3 regions of the Azotobacter chroococcum genome follow, and region 3 is predicted to be linked to each of the others. Evidence: riboswitches for the same ligand, from Rfam matches in the RefSeq annotation. Region 3 holds a riboswitch; each other region holds the start of a gene.

Evidence for each region. Region 3 has a riboswitch for cobalamin ahead of ACG10_RS21435 (CbtB domain-containing protein). Riboswitches for the same ligand answer to the same signal wherever they lie in the genome.
Region 1: another riboswitch for cobalamin. It lies ahead of btuB (TonB-dependent vitamin B12 receptor); the one in region 3 lies ahead of ACG10_RS21435 (CbtB domain-containing protein).
Region 2: another riboswitch for cobalamin. It lies ahead of ACG10_RS09645 (cobaltochelatase subunit CobN); the one in region 3 lies ahead of ACG10_RS21435 (CbtB domain-containing protein).

Annotation. Positions count from the first base shown of each region.
Region 1 is NZ_CP011835.1:2,824,618-2,832,252, forward strand. Features, by position in the region: gene cbiB (adenosylcobinamide-phosphate synthase CbiB) at 1-755, opposite strand, end outside; gene bluB (5,6-dimethylbenzimidazole synthase) at 752-1,402, opposite strand; gene ACG10_RS12960 (cobyrinate a,c-diamide synthase) at 1,430-2,722, opposite strand; gene cobO (cob(I)yrinic acid a,c-diamide adenosyltransferase) at 2,868-3,479, opposite strand; gene ACG10_RS12970 (hypothetical protein) at 3,476-4,060, opposite strand; gene btuB (TonB-dependent vitamin B12 receptor) at 4,108-5,961, opposite strand; cobalamin riboswitch at 6,056-6,286, opposite strand; gene ACG10_RS12980 (SIR2 family NAD-dependent protein deacylase) at 6,366-7,100, opposite strand; gene ACG10_RS12985 (glutamine amidotransferase) at 7,205-7,635, shown strand, end outside.
Region 2 is NZ_CP011835.1:2,068,834-2,076,468, reverse strand. Features, by position in the region: gene ACG10_RS09645 (cobaltochelatase subunit CobN) at 1-3,616, opposite strand, end outside; cobalamin riboswitch at 3,723-3,855, opposite strand; gene cfa (cyclopropane fatty acyl phospholipid synthase) at 4,097-5,260, shown strand; gene ACG10_RS09635 (DUF2970 domain-containing protein) at 5,273-5,494, shown strand; gene ACG10_RS09630 (nitrite/sulfite reductase) at 5,715-7,373, shown strand; gene ACG10_RS09625 (DUF934 domain-containing protein) at 7,357-7,635, shown strand, end outside.
Region 3 is NZ_CP011836.1:26,544-34,178, reverse strand. Features, by position in the region: gene cobN (cobaltochelatase subunit CobN) at 1-3,738, opposite strand, end outside; gene cobW (cobalamin biosynthesis protein CobW) at 3,840-4,889, opposite strand; cobalamin riboswitch at 4,988-5,179, opposite strand; cobalamin riboswitch at 5,238-5,481, shown strand; gene ACG10_RS21435 (CbtB domain-containing protein) at 5,583-5,765, shown strand; gene ACG10_RS21430 (CbtA family protein) at 5,773-6,456, shown strand; gene ACG10_RS21425 (cobalamin biosynthesis protein) at 6,449-6,889, shown strand; gene cobM (precorrin-4 C(11)-methyltransferase) at 6,886-7,635, shown strand, end outside.

The DNA.
Region 1 (7,635 bases), on a different replicon from region 3:
GCGCCGCCCAGCTCGACGCCCAAGGCGCCGGCGCCGGCGGCCATCACCGGGCCGGCGTTGGGGCTGTCCCATAGCGGCGCCTGATGGCGCCAGCAGGCCAGGGCGAGCCGCGTGTGGCCGAGCAGCGCGTAGGTCAGCGCGGCGAGGCGCGCCGGGACATAGTTGAGGGCATCGTCGATCCGCGCCGCGGCCCAGCCGAAGCGCTCGAAGCGCGGCGTGCGGTAGCCCCACATGGCGTCCAGGGTATTGGCCAGCCGGTGCAGCACCACCCCCGGCGCGCCGGCCACGGCGAACCAGAACAGCGCGGCGAACACCGCATCGCTGCCGTTCTCCAGCAGCGACTCGCTGGCGGCGCGGGCCACGCCGCCGGCATCCAGCGCCGAGGTGTCGCGACTGACCACCCGGCCCACGCCCCGGCGCGCCGCCTCCAGATCACCGCGCTGCAGCGCCTCCAGCACCGGCCGGGCGTGTTCGCCCAGGCTGCGCAGACCGAGCGCAGCATACAGGGCGAGCACCGCCAGCAGCTCGCCAACGAGTGGCAGTTGCGCCAGCAGGCCGGCGAGGAAGGTCAGCGGCAGCACCGCCAGGGCCCAGGCGAGCAGGCCGTCGAGGCGGCGGCCGCGCTCCGCCGCGTTGAAGCGACTCTCCAGCCAGTCGGCCAGTCGGCCGAAGCCGACCAGCGGATGGAAACGCCGCGGCTCGCCAAAGACCGCATCCAGCGCCACGCCGGCGAGCAGGCTCAATCCCAGGCTCATGGACGCACGCCCCAGCGGTTCTCGAAGAGCATCTCGGCCAGCGACCTCTCCTCGGCCCAGCCCTGCTCCACCAGCATCGGCCGCGGGTAGAAGCCCTCCACCGGGCCGAGGCAGAGCAGCGCCACCGGCTCGGCGCCAGGCGGCAGGCCGAGCAGTTCGCCGAGCGCCCGCGGCTCGAACAGCGACACCCAGCCCATGCCCAGGCCTTCGGCGCGGGCCGCCAGCCAGAGATTCTGGATGGCGCAGGACAGCGAGGCCAGGTCCATCTGCGGCAGGGTGCGGCGGCCGAAGACGTGCGCCTCGCGGCCGTCCATCAAGGCGCCGACCAGCAGCTCGGCGCAGTCGCCGATGCCCTCGACCTTCAGGCGCATGAACTCGTCGGCGCGCTCGCCGAGGGCCTCGGCGGTGCGCACCCGCTCGGCTTCCACCAGCTCCTTGATGCGCTGGCGCAAATCGGCGTCGCTGATGCGGATAAAGCGCCAGGGCTGCATCAGGCCGACGCTGGGCGCCTGGTGCGCGGCGTTGAGCAGACGCGCCAGCAGCTCCGGCGCCACGCTGCCGCCACTGAAATGGCGCATGTCGCGGCGTTCGGCGATGGCGCGGTAGACCGCGGCGCGCTCGGCGTCGCTGAAGGCGTGGGGGTTCATCGCAATTCCTGTGGGTTCACCCGCGCCTCAGGGGCGCAGCAGCGCGGCCGCCGCCTGCGGCGCCGAGGGCAGGTAGAAATGGATGTAGCTGGCGGTCAGCCGGCCGCGGCGGTAGACCGCCTCGGCGGTACGCCGGTAGTTGGGGCATTCGCCGTGGGCGACAGGCGTCAGCGCGCAGGCCATGGTGGAATGGTGGTAGCTGTGCCCGCGCAGGCGCATGCCGTCCAGCTCGACCTCCTGCATCGCCAAGGCGGCCAGCTTCGGCTGCATCCAGGCCTCGCCGGGCAGCAGACCGAGCATGGCTTCGCGGCGGCCGTCCAGATCGGTCAGGGCGTCGAGCAGGTAGAGCATGCCGCCGCACTCGGCGAGGATCGGCCTGCCGGCCTCATGGTGGGCGCGGATCGCCGCGCGCATCGGCGCGTTGCCGGCCAGCCGGTCCAGGTGCAGCTCGGGATAGCCGCCCGGCAGGTAGAGGCTGTCGACCGCCGGCAGCGCGGCGTCGTCCAGCGGCGAGAAGAACGCCAGCTCGGCGCCGAGCCGCTCGAGCAGTTCCAGGTTGGCCTGGTAGAGGAAGGCGAAGGCGGCGTCGCGCGCCACGCCGATGCGCACCCCGGCCAGCAGCGGCTCGGGCGCCGCCTGTGCGGGCGCGGCGAAGGCCACCGGCGGCGGCAGGTCGGTGCCGGCGCTGGCGGCCAGGGCCGCGGCGGCGGCGTCCAGGCGGGCGTCGAGATCGGCCAGCTCCGCGGCCTGGACCAGCCCCAGGTGGCGGCTCGGCAGCTCGATGTCGGCGCTGCGCGGCAGCGCGCCGTACCAGCTCAGGTGCGCCGGCAGGCTGTCACGGAGGATCTCGCCGTGACGGGCGCTGCCGACCCGGTTGGCCAGCACCCCGGCGAACGGCAGGTCGGTCTGGAAAGTGGCCAGGCCGTGGGCGACGGCGGCGAAGGTCTGCGCCATGGCCGCGGCGTCGATCACCGCCAGCACCGGCACGCCGAAGCGCCGCGCCAGGTCGGCGGCGGACGGCGCGCCGTCGAACAGGCCCATCACCCCCTCGATGAGGATCAGGTCGGCCTCCCCGGCCGCCTCCCAGAGCAGGCGCCGCGACTCGGCCTCGCCGACCATCCACAGGTCGAGCTGGTGGACCGGCGCGCCGCAGGCGCAGGCGAGGATCATCGGGTCGAGAAAATCGGGGCCGCACTTGAACACCCGCACGCGCCGGCCCCGGTTGACGTGATGGCGGGCCAGGGCGGCGGTGACGGTGGTCTTGCCCTGGCCGGAAGCCGGGGCGGCGATCAGCAGGGCCGGGCAGTGGCGCTCGTTCATCGGAGCCTCCCGACGTTCGGGATCGCGAACGAATCCGCCCCTGCATGGCCTAGGGCGGGTGAAACCCGCCGGGTTCGGTGGGGTCTTCGCCATGTCTGGCGGGTTTCACCCGCCCTGCACGAGCCGTATACATCCACTCGCCGCATCAGAACTCGATCCCCTTCTGCGCCTTCACCCCGGCCTGGAAGGCGTGCTTGACCAGGGTCATCTCGGTCACGGTGTCGGCCGCCTCGATCAGTCCGGGCGGCGCGCCACGGCCGGTCACCACCACATGCTGGTGCAGCGGCCGCGCCTGGATGTCGGCGAGCAGCGGCTCCAGCTCCAGGTAGCCGTACTTCAGGGCGATGTTCAGCTCGTCGAGCAGCACCAGGTCGATCGACGGATCGTCGAGCAGCTCGCGGGCCACCACCCAGGCCTCGCAGGCCTTGTCGATGTCGCGCTGGCGGTCCTGGGTTTCCCAGGTGAAGCCCTCGCCCATCACGTGGTAACGCACCTGCTCGGGAAAGCGCCGGAAGAAGGCCTCCTCGCCGGTGCTGGCGGCGCCCTTGATGAACTGCACCACACCGACCCGCAGGCCGTGGCCGAGCGCGCGGGCGACCATGCCGAAGGCTGCGCTGCTCTTGCCCTTGCCGTTTCCGGTGTGCACCAGCAAGAGGCCGTGCTCGTCGGTGGCCTGGGCGATCTTCCCGTCGACCACCGCCTTCTTGCGCTGCATGCGCGCCTTGTGGCGCGCGTCCCGTTCCGGCGACTCGCTCATCCGCGGGCTTCCTGCGCCCGCTGCGACTTCAGGCGGGCGGCGAAGCCGGCGTAAAGCGCAGTGGCGAGGCCCACGTAGAGCGCCAGGTTGGCCAGGCTGCGCGGGTAGTGGCTCAGCACGCGCTGCACGAACTCGGCGAACGCCGGCTCCGGATAGCGGCCGGAGAAGAAGTAGAAGCCGCCGCCGGAGAACAGATAGCAGACGAAAGCGCTGAAGATCACCGCCAGGCCGAGCACGGCCAGGCTGTCCAGCCGGTCCAGACTGTCGCGCTGCAGAACGGCGAAGATCCGCCCGCCCAGCCACAGCGAGCCATAGGCCGGAACCAGCAGCCAGTAGGCCGGCGACAGGCACCAGTCGCTCACGCCCATCCAGCCGGTGGCGACGAAATCGAGCAGCGTGGCTTCGAGGAACAGCGCCGGGAACACCCAGCGCGGGCTCAGCAGGGCACCGGCGAGGAAGAACACCGCCCAGGAGGCGCTCGGCAGGTTGAGGGTGGCGAAGTGCTGACCACGGGTCATGGCCATCAGCAGGGCCAGCGCCACACCGACGACCAGCTGGCTGCGGGGGGACAGGTTGAGCATGCTGCGTTCTCCTTGTGGATGGTTCCGGCCCGCCGGCCGGCGGCGCCTCACAGCGCCTGGTAACGGACGGTGAAGTACACCGCCTGCCCCGGCTGGTTGTAGCCCAGGGCGGTTTCGTAATCGGCGTTCAGCAGGTTGGCGACGCGCGCCTGCAGACGCCATTCGGGGGTGATGCGGTATTCGCCGCGCAGATCCACGTCGGCGTAGCCGGACAATTCGTTGTCGTTGGCCACGTCGTCGTAGCGCCGGCCCTCGGCGTGCAGCGTGGCGCCGACGGCGAAGTCGCCGAAGCGCCGGTCCAGCTCCAGGTTGAACATCTGCGAGGCGCGGCGCGGCAGCTCGTTGCCCTCGTTGTCGCCCGAGCCGCTGTTCTCCGGCTCCAATAGACTGTAGTTGGCGCTCCAGTCCCAGCCGAACGAGCGGCTGCCGACCTCCAGCTCCAGGCCGCGGATGCGTGCCTCGTCGATGTTCGCCGGCCCCTGGATGGAGGAATCGTAGACGATCAGGTCCTTCACCTTGGTGCGATAGGCGTTCAGCGACCAGTGCCCCCAGTCGTGCACCCCGGACAGGCCGACCTCCAGGCTGTGCGAGGTTTCCTCGTCGAGGTCGGCGATGCCGTAGAAGGGATAGTACAGCTCGTTGAAGGTCGGCGCCTTGAAGGCGCTGCCGTAGCTGACGGTGGCGCGCAGGGCGTCGGTCAGGGCGTAGCCGTAGGCGACGTTGCCGGTCTCGTGCTGGCCGAACTGCTCGTTGTTGTCGCGGCGCAGGGAGACCTGCCAGTCGTGGCGGCCGTATTCGCCGAGGTACTGGACGAAGGCGCCGTTGTTCTCGCGGGAGTCCTCGTCGTAGTCAGTGGTGCCGTTGACCTCCTCGCGCTGGTAGTCGACGCCCAGGGTGAGGACGTGGCCTTCGGCCAGGGTCAGGTCGTTCTGCCAGCTGGCGCTGTCGCGGCGGCTGTCGAAGCGCGAGTAGAAGCTGCCGTCCTGGTAGGTGTCGGACTTGTCCTCGTTGCGCCCGGCCTGCAGGGTGACCTGCCAGAACGCCAGCGGGCTGAAGCGCGCGCGGCCGCTGACCACGTTCTGCTCGCCGTCGGCGTTGGCGGAAAAGCCGGCGGTGCCGCGGCGGTTCACCTGGTCGTAGTCGTTGTGCGACTTGGCGCGCAGGAAGGTGCCCTCCAGTTCCAGGCCGTTGTCGAAGCGCCAGCCGGCGCGCAGCGCGGCCGAGTGGTTGCGGTAGCCGTCGGCGTCGTTCTCGTAGCCGCTGGTCCCGGGGCTCTTCACGTTGATGCCGTCGGTGTCCTCGCTGCTCAGGGCCAGGCTGTACCAGCCGTGGGCGTTGCCGCCGGAAACCCCGGCGCTGCCGGTGTAGGCGTCGTGGGTGCCGTAGCCGGCGGAGAAGAACGGCTTGGGCGCACCGTCACCGCCCTTGCGGGTGAAGATCTGGATCACCCCGCCGATGGCTTCCGAGCCGTACAGGCTGGAGCGCGGCCCGCGGACCACCTCGATGCGCTCGATCATCTCCACCGGCAGATCCTGCCAGGCGGCGGTGCCGGTGGTCACCGAGCCGACGCGCACGCCGTCGATCAGCACCAGCACATGGTCGGACTCGGTGCCGCGCAGGTAGACGGAGGTGGACTTGCCGTGGCCGCCGTTGTTGGCGATGGATACTCCCGGCACCCGCTTGAGCAGCTCCGGCACCGACTGCGCCTGGCTGCGCTCGATGTCGTCGCGCTCGATCAGGCTCACCGCGGCGAGGCTGTCGCGCAGGGTCTGGGCGCTGCGTGCGGCGGTCACTACGGTGGCGTCGAGGCTCAAGGGGTCGTCGGCCGCCTGGGCCGGAGAAAGGCAAAAGAGGCCCAGCAGCGCGGACGCCGCCGGCCCGAAACAGGGCTTGCGAATCAAGGTCGTTCTCCGCCGCGCCACCCGCACGGCCTGAAATCAGCGAAAGCGGGCGGGAAAGCGCTCAGGCAGAACCTGCCTGCGGCCTTCTCCGCGCCGCCAGAAATCGCGACAGGCCGGTCTCCGGGCTCACGAGCGAAGCGCCATGCGGCGGCTTCCGAAACCACGCCTTCCCGTGCCATGCGGGACACAGTGGCCTTACGGCGGTTTCGCGACTCGTCTACCGTTGCGGGGGCAGCGCCGGCCTTGTGTCGCGGATCATCGCGGCACGCACCGGCTTCCCTGTTTCACCTTTCGTGAGAAAGGCACCTGAAGCGAGGCGCGCAGGGTAGTGGAAACGCCGGCCGGGCACAATGAGACGGATCGCCCGATATCATGAGATCCGCTCATGTTGCGACAGCCGGCGCTCAGCCCTCCAGTGCGGCCAGCAGCTCTGGCAGGACGCTGCCGGCCGGGCCGTGCAGGCAGAGGTCGGCATGCCGGCTGAGCGGGGTCGGCTGCGGATTGATCTCGACCACGAAGGCGCCACGGCGCTTGGCCGAAAACGGCAGCTCGGCGGCCGGATAGACCAGGCTGGAAGTGCCGACGCTGAAGAACAGCCCGGCCTGCAGGCCGGCTTCGCTGGCCCGGGCCAGCACATCGGACGGCAGGTTCTCGCCGAACCAGACCACCGCCGGGCGCAGCAGGCCGCCGCAGGCGCAGTGCGGCAGGCTGTCGAGCGTCGCCGGCCAGTCACCGCCGTCGGCCTCGCAGCGAAAGCACTTCAGCCGGTGGAGGTTGCCGTGCAGCTCCAGCGGCGCCGGGCTGCCGGCGCGCTGGTGCAGGCCGTCGACGTTCTGGGTGATCAGCGTGACCCCGGGCAGCCGCCGCTCCAGCGCGGCGATGGCCAGGTGCGCCGGGTTCGGCTGAGCGGCCAGGCACTTCTCGCGGCGCCAGGCGTACCACTCCCAGACGGTGCGCGGATCGGCGCGAAAGCCCTCGGGGCTGGCCAGCTCTTCCGGGCTATAGCGCGCCCAGAGCCCGGTCTGGGCGTCGCGGAAGGTCGGGATGCCGCTCTCGGCGGACACCCCGGCGCCGGTGAAGAACACCACGCGGGCAGCATCGCGCAGGCGGCGGGCGAGATCGGGAAGGGCGTCGTGCATGCTGGAACTCCTCGATGGTCGTTGGCGGCCCGCCGATCTCGACAACCGGCCAGCCCTTCGCATAGGTTGCCTTCTTACACCCACAACATGGAGCCGGTACAGGCATGAAAACCGCCATCGCCATCCGCCACGTCGCCTTCGAGGATCTCGGCGTCTTCGCCCCCGTGCTGGAAGAACTGGGTTACCAGATCCGCTATGCCGATCCCGGCATCCTGGACGCCGACGAGCTGGCCGCGCTGAACGTGGAGGCGGCCGACCTTCTGGTGGTCCTCGGCGCGCCCATCGGCGCCTACGATGAAGCCACCTATCCCTTCCTGCTGGCGGAGCTGGAGCTGATCGGCAGGCGGCTGCGCAGCGGCAAGCCGCTGCTCGGCATCTGCCTGGGCGCCCAACTGATCGCCCGCGTCCTGGGGGCGAAGGTCGCACCGATGGGCGTCAAGGAAATCGGTTTCGGCGCTCTCCAACTGACCACGGAAGGCGCCGCCGGCTGTCTCGGCGCACTGGGCGACGGCGGCACCGTGCTGCACTGGCACGG
Region 2 (7,635 bases), on a different replicon from region 3:
CGGCCAACAGCGCCTGCGCCAGCGGCTGCAGGCGCACCTGGGCCGGATCGTTGTGCCAGGCGACGAAGTTCTCCGGCACCTGCCCGGAGAGCTGCTCGACCGCCAGACTCAGGCCGCCGAGGTAGTCGAAGGCGTCATTGTTGTCCATCAGCCCGTAGAGGTTGCTGGATCGGCCCAGGTAGGTGCGCCGCACCTGTTTGAGGTTGTCGGCGAAGGCCTCCTGCGCCGCCTCGCCCTGCTGGGCGAGGCCGTAGGCGTGGCCCATGCGGGTGACGTAGGCGCGGGCCAGTTCGCCGCGCTCCTGCCAGCTGCCGGAGCGCTCGACCAGGCGGTTGATGCCGGCCCCGTAGGCGCCGGGCGCCACGCCGAACAGGCGCAGCGCGGCCAGCCGTCCGGCCTCGGCGGCGGACAGGCCGGTCTTGAGCCGCCCGGCGGCGTCCTCCACCCAGTGCGCCGCCACGCGGTTGCCGTCCAGGCTCTCGTTGCCGCCCTCGCCCATGCCCTGCAAGGGCGCCAGCGCCTCGGCCAGCGCCGGGCGCAGGGCCGGATAGTCGCGGCGGATGCGCTCGGCGGAGGCGTTCAGGGCCAGCAGCACGGCGCGCTCGAGCAGCGCCAGCTGGTCGGCGTAGAGGTCGCGGAACAGCCCGGAGGTGGTGAACAGCAGGTCGCGGCGCTGCTCGCCCGGCGCCAGCTCGCGCAGGCGGATGCCTTCGACGATGCCGCGGCTGTTCCATTGCGGCTCGACGCCGAGCAGGTCGAGGCCGAAGGCGATCATCGCGCCCTCGTCACGCACCGTGTCCGAGGCCCAGAGGATCACCGCCTCGCGACCGTCCGCCGGCAGCGGACGCGCCCGCGCCTTGGCCGCCATTTCGCTGCCGATGCGCCAGCCGATGCGGCTGGGCAGCAGGCTGCTGTCGAGGGCGTGGAAGTTGCGTCCGGTGGGCAGCGCCTCGGGGGTGCGGATCGGGTCGTTGCCCTTGCCGGGGGCGACGAAGCGGCCGCCCAGCGCATTCAGCAGCGCCGCCATCTCGGCCTTGGGCGAATCCACCAGCGCCGGGCGGAAGGCCTCGCCGCCCGCGCCCATCGATCTGATCAGGGTGTCCACCGCCTCCTGCCGCCAGGGCTTGCCGAACACGTGCAGGCCCATGGGCATGAAGCGCTCCTGGATGGCGGTCAGGTAGTGACCGAGCTCGTGCACCAGCAGGTCGTCGTCGGCCTGCTCGAAGCCGATCCCGCGTGCGGCCAGCGGCTTGGCCATCGACTGGCGCAGCTCCGGCTCCAGCCCGGAGCTGCCGATCAGCCGGCGGATCTCGGCGATGGTGGCGCGCCGCGCCGGACCGTCCACCTGTCCGCTGCCGGCCTCGAAGCTCTCGATCAGCTGGCGCAGGCGCAGCAGGTCGTCGTACAGCGGGGTGGCTACCAGCGGCGGCGTCAGGTGGTCGATCATCACCGCCAGGCCGCGGCGCTTGGCCTGGATGCCCTCGCCGACGCCGTCGACGATGTAGGGGTAGATGCTCGGCAGGTCGCCGACCACCTGCATCGGGTAGTCCTCGTCGCTCAGCCCGGCGCGCCGGCGCGGCAGGAATTCGTAGGTGGAATGCCGGCCGAGGTGGATCAACGCATCGGCGCGGAAGCCGTCGCGCAACCAGTGGTAGAAGGCCAGATACTGGTGCGGCGGCGGGAACACCAGGTTGGCGTGCAGCAGTTCCTGGTCGATCTCCCAGCCGCGCGGCGGCTGCGGACCGACGAATACCTTGCCGAAGCGGATGCCCGGCAGCAGCAGGCGCTCGCCCTGCACCATCACCCGTCCCGGCGCCTCTCCCCAGCCGCGCAGACCCTCGATGCCGGTGGCGGCGAGCGCCTGCACCAGCGACTCGGCCTGCGCCCAGTCGGCCTGCCCCGGCGCCTCCAGGGCGGCGCGGTAGAGGGTTTCGAGCTGGGCCAGCAGGTCCAGAGCGCGCGAGCGCGCCGGGTGCACCACGCCGTCCAGCACGTGGTGCAGTTCGCCGGAGCCGTTCTCGTAGAGGCCGCGGGCGATCTCGCTGCGGCCGCTGTCCAGGGCGCGGCGCAGCTGGGCGTGCCAGTAGCCCAGCGGTCCCTGGACCATCTCCGCCTGCAGCGCCGCCGGCAGGGTTGCGAACCAGCGGCGGTAATCCTCGCCGCTCAGGCTCTGCACCTTGTCGGCCATGGCCGCCAGGGCGTCGCCCTGCTCCGGCAGATTGACGCCGCGCTCCTGCAGCAGGTCGAGCAGCGCCTCGGGCGAGGCCGGCAGCGGGCCGGTGTCGTAGCCCTCGGCTCTGAGCCGGGTGAGGATCTCGAACAGCGATTGCGGCACGTCGAGGTTGTCCGCGCCGATGTTGTGCCGGCCCGGCGGATGGTTATAGTAGACGATGGCCAGGCGCTTGTCGGCGTTGGCCTTCTGCTGCAGGGCACGCCAGCGCTGGATGCGCGCGGCGAAGGTATCGAGCTGGTCCGGCAGCGGCGCGGCGACGCCGAAACGGATGCCCGATAGCGGGTCCTCCTGGCGCTCGTGCCAGGCCGCCAGCACCGTGGCCTGACTGCTTCCCTGCAGTTCGGGCATGGCCAGCTGGTAGTGCACCTTGTCGCGCGCCAGACCGTCGCCGGACAGCTGCCAGCCGGTCTCGTCGCGATCCTCCAGACGCAGGCCCTTGAGCACCGGCACGTTCAGCTGCTCGAACAGCCCGGTGACCTCCTCGCGGCCTTCGCCGCCGCCGACCACGAAGTCCTGCAGCACGACGATGGCGGCGAGCGGCGGGTGGCGTCCCTCCTTCAGCCAGCGCACCGCCGCGAGCGAGCCCGGCCCCCAGTCGGCAAACAGGCTGACGCAGGCCAGGCCACGGCTTTCCAGGCGCTGGCAGAAGGCGTCGTTCAGCTCGCGATCGCCGGCGCGGTCGGCGCGGCCGTGGTCGATCACAGCGACCAGCGCGTCGCCGGAGTACGTCAGTTCGCCCTCGCCGCGCAGCGCACCATCCTGGTAAAAGCGCAGTGGCGGACGCGCCTGCACGGCCGGTACCGCCACGCCCTGATCATGCCGGGCCGCCAGCCAGGCCAAGAGGCCGGCGATGTTGTCGATGCCGCCGGCCTGCCAGTAGCTGCGCGCGGCGATCCATTCGGCCTGGCCGGGATGTTCGGCCTGCTGGCGGGCGATCCAGCCACCCAGCTCGCCCTGCGGACGCAGCCGGCCGAGGGTCTCGACCGCCTCGCGCGAGGCGAACAGCGGGCGCCCACGGCTGCGGCTGAGCTGCACCAGGGCATGCTCGCTGTGCATCAGAAAGCTGTCCGCCGGCGCGACCTGGCCGAGCAGCGGCCCCAGGCGCTCCACCTCGGCACCGAACAGGCCGACGCCGAGCAGCACCCGGCCCTCGCCCAGCCAGGCGCGCAGCGCCGGCTCGTCGAGCTCGGCGAGCTGCTCCGGGGTGCGTGCGCTGATCCGCCAGTGCGGATTGTGCTGCTGGAACTGCGCGACGGCGCCGGCGAACTCGGCGGCGCTGTAGCGGGAAACGATGGCGTTGAGCTGCGCCGCCGAGGCCCTGGGGGCAAGCAGCCCGAGCAGCAGGACCAGGCCGAAGCGGCGGAAGAGAAGAGGAAATGGCATGCCCTATCCCGGATCGAAAGGCGGCGGGCACGCGAAACGGACGCAGCGCCGGCGGCAAGACGCCGGAACGACCAGGGCTGGCGACCGCACGGCCGCCCACCGCGGCCTGCATCGGGAGAACGGGCTGGTGTCGGGCTCGGCCGTGAAACGGCCCTACCGTTGCGGGGGCAGCGTCAGCCTGGACTGACTTCCCATTTACCCCGGACCTTGATCCGGGCACCGCGTTCTCCATGTCGCCGGCCAGGGGCCGGCAGGGGCGCACCTTACGCGGCGCGTGACGGCCGGGCAAGCGCAATGCCTCGGGCTGACGGCCGGTTCGCCGACGGTTTTCCGACGGCCCTGCCGCGGATTATTGGCCGTCGCGCCCGTCCCTGCCTAATCTGACTTTGCTTGGGCGCGTTGTCTCGACAGGCCGCCGGCAGATTCCGAAGTGTCATCCCGGAGACCGATCCGGTGGAGCCAGGTCAGGATGGAACAACCATGAGCCGAGAATTCACGTTCAACGCCGGGTCCAGCTATCTTTCGCAGGACTCCGCCCTGCATCGCCTGATGGTCGAACTTCTGCAACGGGCAGACATCCGCATCGGCGGCAACCGTCCCTGGGACATGCAGCTCAAGGCTGGCGGAGTGCCCGAACGGGTCTTCGCCCAAGGCAATCTGGGGCTGGGCGAAGCCTACATGGAGGGCGCCTGGGAGGCGGAGCGGCTGGACGAATTCTTCTTTCGCCTGCTGTGCGCCGGCATCGACCAGCAAGTGAAACCGGCACGACTGATGTTTTATGCGTTGCGAGCGCGCCTGCTCAACCTGCAGAGCCGCCGACGCGCCTGGCAGGTCGGCGAGGCCCATTACGATCTCGGCAACGACTTCTACGAGGCCATGCTCGACCCGCGCATGACCTACACCTGCGGTTATTGGCGAAGCGCCAGCAGCCTGGCCGAAGCCCAGGAGGCCAAACTGGAGCTGATTTGCCGCAAGCTCGGCCTGGAGCGCGGCATGCGGGTGCTGGACATCGGCTGCGGCTGGGGCAGCTTCATGGGCTACGCGGCGGAGCGGCATGGCGTGCATTGCGTCGGGGTGACGGTTTCCCGGGAACAGCAGGCCTGGGCCCGGGAGCGCTACGCCGGCCTGCCCGTGGAGTTCCGCCTGCAGGACTACCGCGAGATCCAGGGCCGCTTCGACCGCATCGTCAGCATCGGCATGTTCGAGCATGTCGGTCGCAAGAACCACCGCCACTTCTTCGAGGTCGCCGCGCGCTGCCTGGCCGACGACGGCCTGTTCCTCCTGCACACCATCGGCAAGAACCAGCGCCACTCGACGTCGGACCCCTGGATCGACCGCTACATCTTTCCCAACGGCGACCTGCCCTCCCTGGGACAGATCGGCGATGGACTGGATGGCCTGTTCATCCTCGAGGACCTGCACAGTTTCGGCGCGGACTACGATAGGACCCTGATGGCCTGGCACGCCAACTTCGAGGCGGCCTGGCCGCGCTTCGCCAGCACGCTGGGAGAAAGGTTCCGGCGCATGTGGCGCTACTATCTACTCTCCTGCGCCGGAGCCTTCCGCGCCCGCAATCTCCAGCTCTGGCAGTACGTGCTGTCGAAGAACGGCGTACCGGGCGGCTACCAGCGCCCGCAACTCTGAGGCGAAGCCCCCATGGACGACGACCGCGACGACGACAAGCCCCTGACGTTCCGGCAGATGCTGCACAGCGTGCTGGCCGCCGCCCTAGGCGTGCAGAGCGGCAAGAACCGGACGCGGGACTTCTCCCAGGGCAAGCCCAGCCATTTCATCCTGCTGGGGGTGGGCTTCACCGTCCTGTTCGTGCTGGTCCTGGTCGGCGTGGTCAAGCTGATCCTGCATCTGGCCCAGGCCTGAACCGAGCCCCTTCCTCCCCTCATCGCAGAAGCCAGTTCGGAGCGGACTTGCACTTCGGAGTACTTCCGTACACTGTTCAATAACAAAAAACTCTAGCGTTATAGAAAAACATTACTTTTACGTATAACCCTGAACTGCTATCGTGACCCGCTCTCCGAAATGCGGTGCGCGGCCGTGCGCGCAGAAAAAGCAGTAAGCAGCCTGACCGACAGGACACTTCATGTACGTATATGACCAGTACGATCAACACATCATCGAGGACCGGGTCCGCCAGTTCCGCGACCAGACCCGCCGCTACCTAGCCGGCGAGCTGAGCGAAGAGGAATTCCGTCCGCTGCGCCTGCAGAACGGCCTGTACGTCCAGCGCTATGCTCCCATGCTGCGCGTGGCCGTACCCTACGGACTGCTGTCCTCCCGCCAACTGCGCAAGCTGGCCCAGATCGCCCGCGACTACGACAAGGGCTATGCCCACATCAGTACCCGGCAGAACGTGCAGTTCAACTGGCCGGAGCTGGAGGATGTCCCGGAGATCCTCGCCGAGCTGGCGACGGTGCAGATGCATGCGATCCAGACCAGCGGCAACTGCATCCGCAACACCACCACCGACCAGTTCGCCGGGGTGGCCCACGACGAGCTGGTGGATCCGCGCCCCTGGTGCGAGATCATCCGCCAGTGGTCCACCTTCCATCCGGAATTCGCCTTCCTGCCGCGCAAGTTCAAGATTGCCGTCAACGGTGCCGTGAGCGATCGCGCCGCCATCGAAGTGCACGACATCGGCCTGGAGGCCGTGCGCAACGGCACCGGCGAGCTGGGCTTCCGCGTCTCGGTGGGCGGCGGCCTGGGCCGGACGCCGATCGTCGGCAGCTTCATCAACGAGTTCCTGCCCTGGCAGCACCTGCTCACCTACCTGGACGCCGTGCTGCGTGTCTACAACCGCTATGGCCGCCGCGACAACAAGTTCAAGGCGCGTATCAAGATCCTGGTCAAGGCGCTGACGCCCGAGGTGTTCGCCGAGCGGGTCAATGCCGAATGGGCCCATCTCAAGGACGGCCCGAGCACCCTCACCGAGGCGGAAGTCGAGCGCATCAGCCGCTGCTTCGTCGATCCGGCCTACCAGCCCCTCGAAGCTCAGGACGCCGCCCTCGCCCGTCTCGACGCCGAACACCCGGGCTTCGCCCGCTGGCGCGCGCGCAACGTGGTCGCCCACAAGAAGCCGGGCTATGCTGCCGTGACCCTGTCGCTGAAACCCACCGGCACCGCCCCTGGCGACATCACCGACAAGCAGCTGGACGCCCTCGCCGAGCTGGCCGACCGCTACAGCTTCGGCGAGGTGCGCAACTCCCACGAGCAGAACATCATTCTTGCCGACGTCGAGCAGGCCCGCCTGTTCGAGCTGTGGGGCGAGCTGCGCGAGCTGGGTTTTGCCACCCCGAACGTCGGCCTCCTGACCGACATCATCTGCTGCCCGGGCGGCGACTACTGTTCCTTGGCCAACGCCAAGTCGATTCCGATCGCCGAAGCCATCCAGCGCCGCTTCGACGATCTCGACTACCTGTTCGACATCGGCGAGCTCGACCTGAACATCTCCGGCTGTATGAACGCCTGTGGCCACCACCATGTCGGTCACATCGGCATCCTCGGTGTGGACAAGAAGGGCGCGGAGTTCTACCAAGTGTCCCTCGGCGGCAGCGCCAGCCGCGACGCCAGCCTGGGACAGATTCTCGGCCCGTCCTTCGCCCAGGAGGAAATGGCCGAGGTGATCGAAAAGATCGTCACCGTCTATGTGGAAAAGCGCGTCGAGGACGAGCGTTTCATCGATACCTTCCGCCGCATCGGCATCGAACCGTTCAAGGAGCGCGTTTATGCAGCGAATCATTAAAAACGGCCAGGTGATCGACGAAACCTGGCACCTGCTGGACAAGGACGCCACGCTTGATGGCCTGTCCAACTCCGACGATCTGATCGTCCCTCTGGCCCTGTGGCGCGAACATGCCCACGCCCTGAAAGTCCGCGATGGCGGCTTGGGCGTGTGGCTGGATAGCGATGAGGAAGTGGAGGAAATCGCCGAAGAGCTTGGCAACTTCAAGGTCATCGCTCTGAACTTCCCCAGCTTCACCGACGGCCGCCATTATTCGAGCGCC
Region 3 (7,635 bases):
TTCCTCGTTGTCCAGCAGCAGGTTTTCCAGCAGCTCGCGGTATTCGCCGGGCGACTGCCAGAGGCCGCGCTGCTGGGCTTCCAGCAAGCGCTCGACGATGTCCTGCAAGGCGCCCGGGTTGTGCTGCTGGATGAAGTCGCGGGTATCGCGATCCAGCAGGTAGGCATCGGTGAGCAGGGCGTACTGGTGATCGTCGATCAGCTCGCTGGTGGCATCGAAGCCGAACAGGTAGTCGACCGTGGCGGCCAGTTCGAAGGCGCCCTTGTAGCCGTGGCGCTTCATTCCGGCGATCCACTTGGGATTGGCGGCACGGGCGCGGACCACGCGGTTGAGTTCCTGCTTCAGGGTGCGGATGCGCGGGGTGTCCGGCTGGCTGTTGTCGCCGTGGTAGCTGGCGATGCGCTCCCCGCGCAGGGTTTCCACGGCGGCCAGCATGCCGCCCTGGAACTGGTAGTAGTCGTTGGAGTCCAGCAGATCGTGCTCGCGGTTGTCCTGGTTGTGCAACACCGCCTGCAAGCGCTCCAGGCGTTCGGCGAAGCGCTCGCGGGCCGGTGCGCCCTCGCTGCCGGCGCCATAGGCGTAGCCGCCCCAGTTCAGGTACACCTCGGCCAGATCGGCGCGACTCTCCCAGGCACGCTCCTCGATGGCATTCTGGATGCCCGCACCATAGGCGCCAGGCTTGGCGCCGAAGATCCGCCAGCCGGCCTGGCGACGGGCCTCGGCCTCGCTCATGCCGCTGTCCTGCAGGATCAGCACCTCTTGCCAGACCCGTGCCGACAGGGGATTCCAGGCCTCCTCCTCGTCCAACTCGGCCACCACCTGCACGGCGTCGTCGAACAGGCGAATCAGGTTGGCGAAGGCATCGCGAAAGAAACCGGATACCCGCAGGGTGACGTCCACCCGAGGCCTGCCCAACTGCTCCAGGGAGAGCACCTCGAAGCACTCGACGCGCTGGCTGCCGGGCTGCCAGACTGGACGCACGCCAAGCAGCGCCAGGGCCTGGGCGATGTCGTCGCCGCCGGTGCGCATGGTCGCCGTGCCCCATACCGAGAGGCCGAGCTGACGCAGGTGGTCGCCGTGGTCCTGGAGATGCCGCTCCAGCAGGCGGTCGGCCGATTGCACGCCGATGCGCCAGGCGGTGGGCGTGGGTAGGTTGCGCACATCCACCGTGAAGAAGTTGCGGCCGGTGGGCAGCACATCGAGACGACCACGGCTGGGCGCGCCACTTGGACCGGCCGGCACGAAGCGGCCCTCCAGCGCGGCGAGCAGGCCGGCTATTTCCGCCGGTCCGCAGCCATCCAGCAACGGCGCCAGATGCTCGCGCAAACCATTCAGGACGGGCTCGGCCTCGCCCCTCACCTTGATCGCCTCCCCGCTCAGGCAGGACTCGATCAACCGCAGAGCGAAGTGCTCCAGCCGTTCGCGAGTATCGCCCGTCGTGCGCCAGGGATCGCTGCCGCAGACCAGCAGTTCGGTCGGACGCGCTCCCTTCCAGAGTTCAGCCATGTCGCAGTCCAGCGGATCGAAGCCCAGCGCCAGGTCCCGCGCCAAGGCGCGCAACAGGCTGGCATTCGCGCCCTGCCCGTCGCCACGGGGAATGCGCAGCAAGGCCAGCAGCGTGTCGCGGCGCAGCGTGCCGCTCGGCGACTGGCCGAACACATGCAGACCGTCGCGGATCTGCGACTCCTTCAGGTCACAGAGGTAAGCGTCCAGCTGTGGCAGCCAGCTGTCCGGGTCGCCGTTGAGTTGCAGGCCGAGTTCGCTGTCAAGCCGGGTCGCGCGCACCAGCGCGAGGATCTCGCCACGCAGCTCGATGGCGCGGCGCACGTCCAACTGGCTGGCGTCATAGTACTCGTCGGCCAGGCGCTCCAGATCACGTAGCGGCCCGTAGCTTTCGGCGCGGGTCAGCGGTGGCATTAGGTGGTCGATGATCACCGCCTGGGTGCGACGCTTGGCTTGGGCACCCTCGCCGGGATCGTTGACGATGAAGGGATAGATGTTCGGCAGCGGGCCGAGCAGTGCGGTGGGCCAGCAGGATGGCGACAGGCCCACGCTCTTGCCCGGCAGCCATTCCAGGTTGCCGTGCTTGCCGACATGGATGACGGCGTCGGCCGCATAGACCCGCCGCAGCCAGAAGTAGAACGCCAGGTAGCCATGGGGGGGCACCAAGTCCGGATCGTGGTACACGGCGCTGGGGTCGATGCCATAGCCGCGTGCCGGCTGGATACCGACGAAGGTCAGCCCGAAGCGCAATCCGGCGATCATCATCCGCCCGGAGCGGGACATCGGGTCCTGTTCGGGCGCGCCCCAGCGCGCCAGCACGGCCGTGCGATTGGCCTCGGGCAGCTCCGCGAAACAACGCCAGTAATCGTCCAGCGCCAGGCTCTGGGCGCAGGGGCGCAGATCCAGGGTGTCGAGATCGTTGGTCACGCCGCCGAGCAACTGGTGGATTAGTGCCGTGCCATTCTCCGGTAGATTTTCGATCGGATAACCCTGCCGCTGCAAGGCTTGCAGGATATTCAGAGCCGCCGCCGGAGTGTCCAGACCGACGCCGTTGCCGATACGACCGTCGCGGGTCGGATAGTTGGCCAGCACCAGAGCGATGCGCTTGTCGCCATTCGGCTTGCGGGCCAGCTCGCACCAACGGTGCGCCAGTTCGGCGACGAAATCCATCCCAGGCAGATGCGGGCGATAGCAGACCACATCGCTCTGGCTGCGTTCGCTGTGCCAGGCCAGCCCCTTGAAACTGATCGGCCTGGTGACCAGGCGCCCGTCCAGCTCCGGCAGCGCGATATGCATGGCCAGATCGCGTGATCCGAGGCCTTGGGCGCTATCCTGCCATTGCTCTTCGCTGTCCACTGCGCAAAGCGCCTGGAGCACTGGCACATCGCGGCGGAACGGCCGGAGACTGGGCGCCTCTGGGTTGGATTGGGCGAAGCCGGTAGTGTTGAGAATGACCGCCGCCACGCTCTCGTCCAGCCAGTGTTCGACCTGCGCCAGACAAGCCGATTCCTTCAGGCTGGCCACAGCGATCGGCAGCGGGTTCAACCCCTGGGCCTGCAGGCGCTCGCAGAAGACGTCGACAAAGGCGGTGTTCGCCGCCTGAACATGGGTGCGGTAGAACAGCAGCGCCGCCACCGGCCGCCCCGGTTGCCAGCGGGCCTGCCACTGCGCCAGCGTGGCTTCGCCCTGCGTCGGGTGATAGAGCACGGTACGCGGCAGAGCCCTGGGCTCGTCCCAGCGGTAGTCGCGGTCCAGCCAGCGACTGGCGATGCAGTGGAACAGCTGCCGCGCATTGTCGCGGCCGCCTTGGCGCAGGTACTGCCAGAGCCGTTCGCTGTCCCCGGCGGAGACGTTGCCCAGGCCGCTCAGCTCCGGATCGGGGCTGTCGTCGCCGGGCACCAGGATCAGCCGGGCGCCGTTTTCGGCCAGCTCGACCAGACGCTCGATTCCATAGCGCCAGTAGCTCACGCCGCCGTGCACCGAGATCAGGATCACCCGGGCGTGGCGCAGCACCTGCTCGACGTAGAAATCCACCGAGGCATGGTTGGGCAGTTGCGCCGGACTGGCCAGGCGCAGGCTGGGATAGTCGTCCGGCAACGTGCGGGCCACCTCGGCAAGCAGCGACAGGTGCGAGTCGCCGGTGCAGAGGATCACCAGCTCGGCGGGCGTCTGCTCGAGGTCGGCGATGCTGTCGGCCGGCAGCTGGACGCCGGGCTGGGCGCGGAGCAGGTGCATCAGTCAGCACCTGCCCGTTCGTAGGAGCGAGCTTGCTCGCGAAGCTTTTAGTGCTCTGTTGTCCGCGAGCAAGCTCGCTCCTACAGGGTGGGTTCTCATCCTCACATCAGCGCCGCCCGAAGCTCGCCAATGATCGCGGCCCGGTCCAGCTGCTGGCCGATCATCACCAACCGTGTAGCCCGCGCCTCGCCGGGCTGCCAGGCACGATCGAAATGCCTGTCGAAGCGCTGCCCCACGCCTTGCACCACCAGCCGCATCGGCTTGCCGGGAATGGCGGCGAAGCCCTTGATCCGCAATATCCCATACCGCGCCACCGTATTCCTCAGCGTGGCGAGCAGATGCTCCTCCGCCACTTCCGGCAGGGAAAGGTCGAAAGAGTCGAATTCGTCGTGGTCGTGATCCTCGTCTTCCAGGTCATGGTGGGTCTGGCGGCCGTCGATGTGCAGCTCAGTCTCGCTGCTCAGTCCCAGCAGCACGTTCAAGGGCAGCTCGCCGCCATGGGCCTCGATCACCTTGACTGCTGGCGGCAGTTCCTCGGCGACCTCGGCGCGTACCCTTTCCAGCGCGGCGGCATCGAGCAGGTCGGTCTTGTTCAGCACCACCAGGTCGGCGCTGGCCAGTTGGTCGGCGAACAGTTCGTGCAGCGGAGACTCGTGATCCAGGTTCGGGTCCTGCCGGCGCTGCGCGTCCACCTGCTCGGGGAAGGCGGCGAAGGTGTCGGCCGCCACGGCCGGGCTGTCGACCACGGTGATCACCGCGTCCACGGTGCAGGCATTGCGGATTTCCGGCCAGTTGAAGGCCTGCACCAGCGGCTTGGGCAGGGCCAGACCGCTGGTCTCGATCAGGATGTGGTCAAAGTCGCCGCGACGGGCCACCAGTTCACGCATCACCGGGAAGAACTCTTCCTGCACCGTGCAGCACAGGCAGCCGTTGGCCAGTTCGAAGACACGCCCGTTGGCCTCTTCCTCAGTACAGCCGATGGAGCATTGCCGGAGAATTTCGCCGTCGATGCCGAGTTCGCCGAACTCGTTGACGATCACAGCGATACGCCGGCCCTCGGCATGCGCCAGCATATGCCGCAGCAGGGTGGTCTTTCCGGCGCCGAGAAAGCCGGTGACGATAGTTACGGGAAGCTTGGCGAGCGATTTCATGGTTGGCCCTGCGTGGATCGTTGCGGATCAGCGGGCAGGCGAGAACGGACAGGCGCATGGAAAAGCACCGGCCAGCACCACCGGATCACCCCGCCCAGTTGTCATGGATGTTCGAGGCAGGTCTCCTGGCTGACGGCCTGCGCAATGCGCATACCTCTTCGCCTTCCCGCTTGGCGCAGTGGCATATCGAAGGGTTTGAGGCCGTATACAGTTGCGGGGGCAGCCACGGCTCGACCGTGTTCCCTCTTAGCTCCGCGCAATGGCGGAGAACCTCGAAGCCGGAAAGGCTACGCAGAGTCTCCGGGCGGGTCAATCGCCACGGTTGACGCTCGCGCCGGCCCGTGCTCAGCTAGAAAGACGGTTTCAGGTGTCTCATGCCGCCGAGCGCGAGGTGAAACGGGAAGCCGGTTCAAGTCCGGCGCTGCCCCCGCAACGGTAAGTGTACGAAGGGTCGATGTAGCCACTGTGCCGTCGGTTCGCCGAAGATCAGCTGCGCAAGATCTCGCGGACCGGGAGGCATGGGAAGGCCGTCCCGACCGTCTCCATGACGGACGTCACAAGCCCGGAGACCGGCCTGAGGCCCTGTTGGCAACCCGCGGAGGGCGGGCGTAGGCCGGAACCCAGGCGCTTCAGTGGCCCGGACCCATGTCGCGCACTCCTTCCGCCTCACTCACAGTCACGGAAGGTCATACCATGTCCGCTACCCTCTCCTCCTCCGCCTCAGCGGCGCTCTCCCGGCCGAAACGTATCACCCTCGCTCTGGGCAGTTGCCTGCTCGGTGCGGTGTTGATCTTCTTTGCCGGCTTTTCGCCCATAGAGGCGCTGCACAATGCGGCCCACGACACCCGCCACAGCGCAGCCTTCCCCTGCCACTGAGGACTCCATGATCAAGCGCATCGCACGAACCGCAGGGTTTGCCGGGCTGCTCGCCGCCCTCCTGCTGACCCTGCTGCAGAGCCTCTGGGTGACGCCCCTGATCCTCGAGGCGGAAACCTACGAAAACGGCGTCGAACACAGCCATGCCGAAGAGCACGACTATGCGGACGGGCATGTCCATGAAAGCTGGGCACCCGAGGATGGCTGGCAGCGGACCCTGGCCACGGGGCTGAGCAATCTCGTCGTAGCGGTTGGTTTCGCCCTGATGCTGGCCGGCCTGTTCACCCTCCACGCACCGGGAAAAACCTGGAATGGGTTGTTATGGGGACTCGGTGGCTTCACCACCTTCAGTCTGGCGCCTTCGCTCGGCCTGCCGCCGGAACTGCCAGGTACCGAGGCGGCCGATCTGCTACTGCGCCAGTACTGGTGGATCGGCACCGCCGTAGCCACCTCCATCGGCCTGGTTCTCATTGCCTTCGCACGATCCTGGAGCCTGCGCATCTCTGGTGCTGTGCTGCTGGCGATTCCGCACCTGATTGGCGCACCGCAACCAGAAGTGCATACGAATCTGGCCCCCGAGACGCTGGCCAACCAGTTCATCCTCGCCTCGCTGGTAACCAACGCGCTGTTCTGGGCAGCACTGGGACTCTCGGCAGCTTGGCTGTTCGGTCGCAACAGCCGCAATGCCTGAGCCCGATAAAGCAGCATGGATGCATATCGCCGGACTCGGCTGCCGCCGGGGCTGCCCGCTGGAATCACTTTTGGCGCTGCTGCATGCAGCGCTGGACGAAGCAGGCCTGCGGCCCGGCGATCTCGCCGGACTGGCCAGCAGCGTGCACAAGCGTGACGAGCCCGGGCTGCTGCGCCTGGCCGATCATCTGCGCCTGCCACTGGCCTTTTTATCCGCCGAACGTCTGAGCGCTTACCACGACCGCCTGACCCGGAAATCGCCGCTGGCCCTCAGCATCACCGGCAGCTCCGGCGTCGCGGAAGCCAGCGCCATGGCCCAGGCTGAAATCCTAGGGGCCGGACCGGCACGCCTGCTACTGCCCAAGCGTACCAACACCGTGGCCAGCCTCGCGCTGGCCACGGCGCCCCTTCACACCCTTCTGGATCATCCATGACCATCTATTTCATTGGTGCCGGCCCCGGCGATCCGGAGCTGATCACCGTCAAGGGCCAGCGTCTGCTACGGGCCTGCCCGGTCATCCTGTACGCTGGGTCGCTGGTGCCCGAGGCAGTGCTCGAAGGCCATTGTGCGGAGCGTGTGATCAACACCGCCGAGCTGCGTCTGGAACAGATCATCACACTGATCCGCGAAGCTCATGCCAAGGGGCAGGACGTGGCCCGCGTGCATTCCGGCGACCCCTCTCTGTACGGCGCCATCGGCGAGCAGATCCGCCACCTGCGCGCACTGGACATTCCCTTCAAGATCATCCCTGGGGTAACCGCCACCTCTGCCTGTGCCGCCCTGCTGGAAGCCGAGCTGACCCTGCCTGGTGTGTCGCAGACGGTGATTTTGACGCGCTACGCTAGCAGCTCGGAAATGCCCGAGGGCGAAGCCCTTGAAGACTTGGCGCGGCATCATGCGACTCTGGCCATCCACTTGGCGGTGAAACACCTGGAACGCATCGTCGAAACGCTGCTGCCGCATTACGGCAGCGACTGCCCCATCGCAGTGGTCCATCGTGCCAGTTGGCCCGACCAGGAACAGGTCAGTGGTACCTTGGCGGATATCCTGGACAAGGTCCGCGGCAAAGGCTTTCGCCGCACGGCCCTGATCCTGGTCGGTCAAGTGCTAGCGGCCGAGCACTTTGCCGACTCGAGGCTCTACCACAAAAACACTCTGCACCTGTTCAGGCCGCAACAG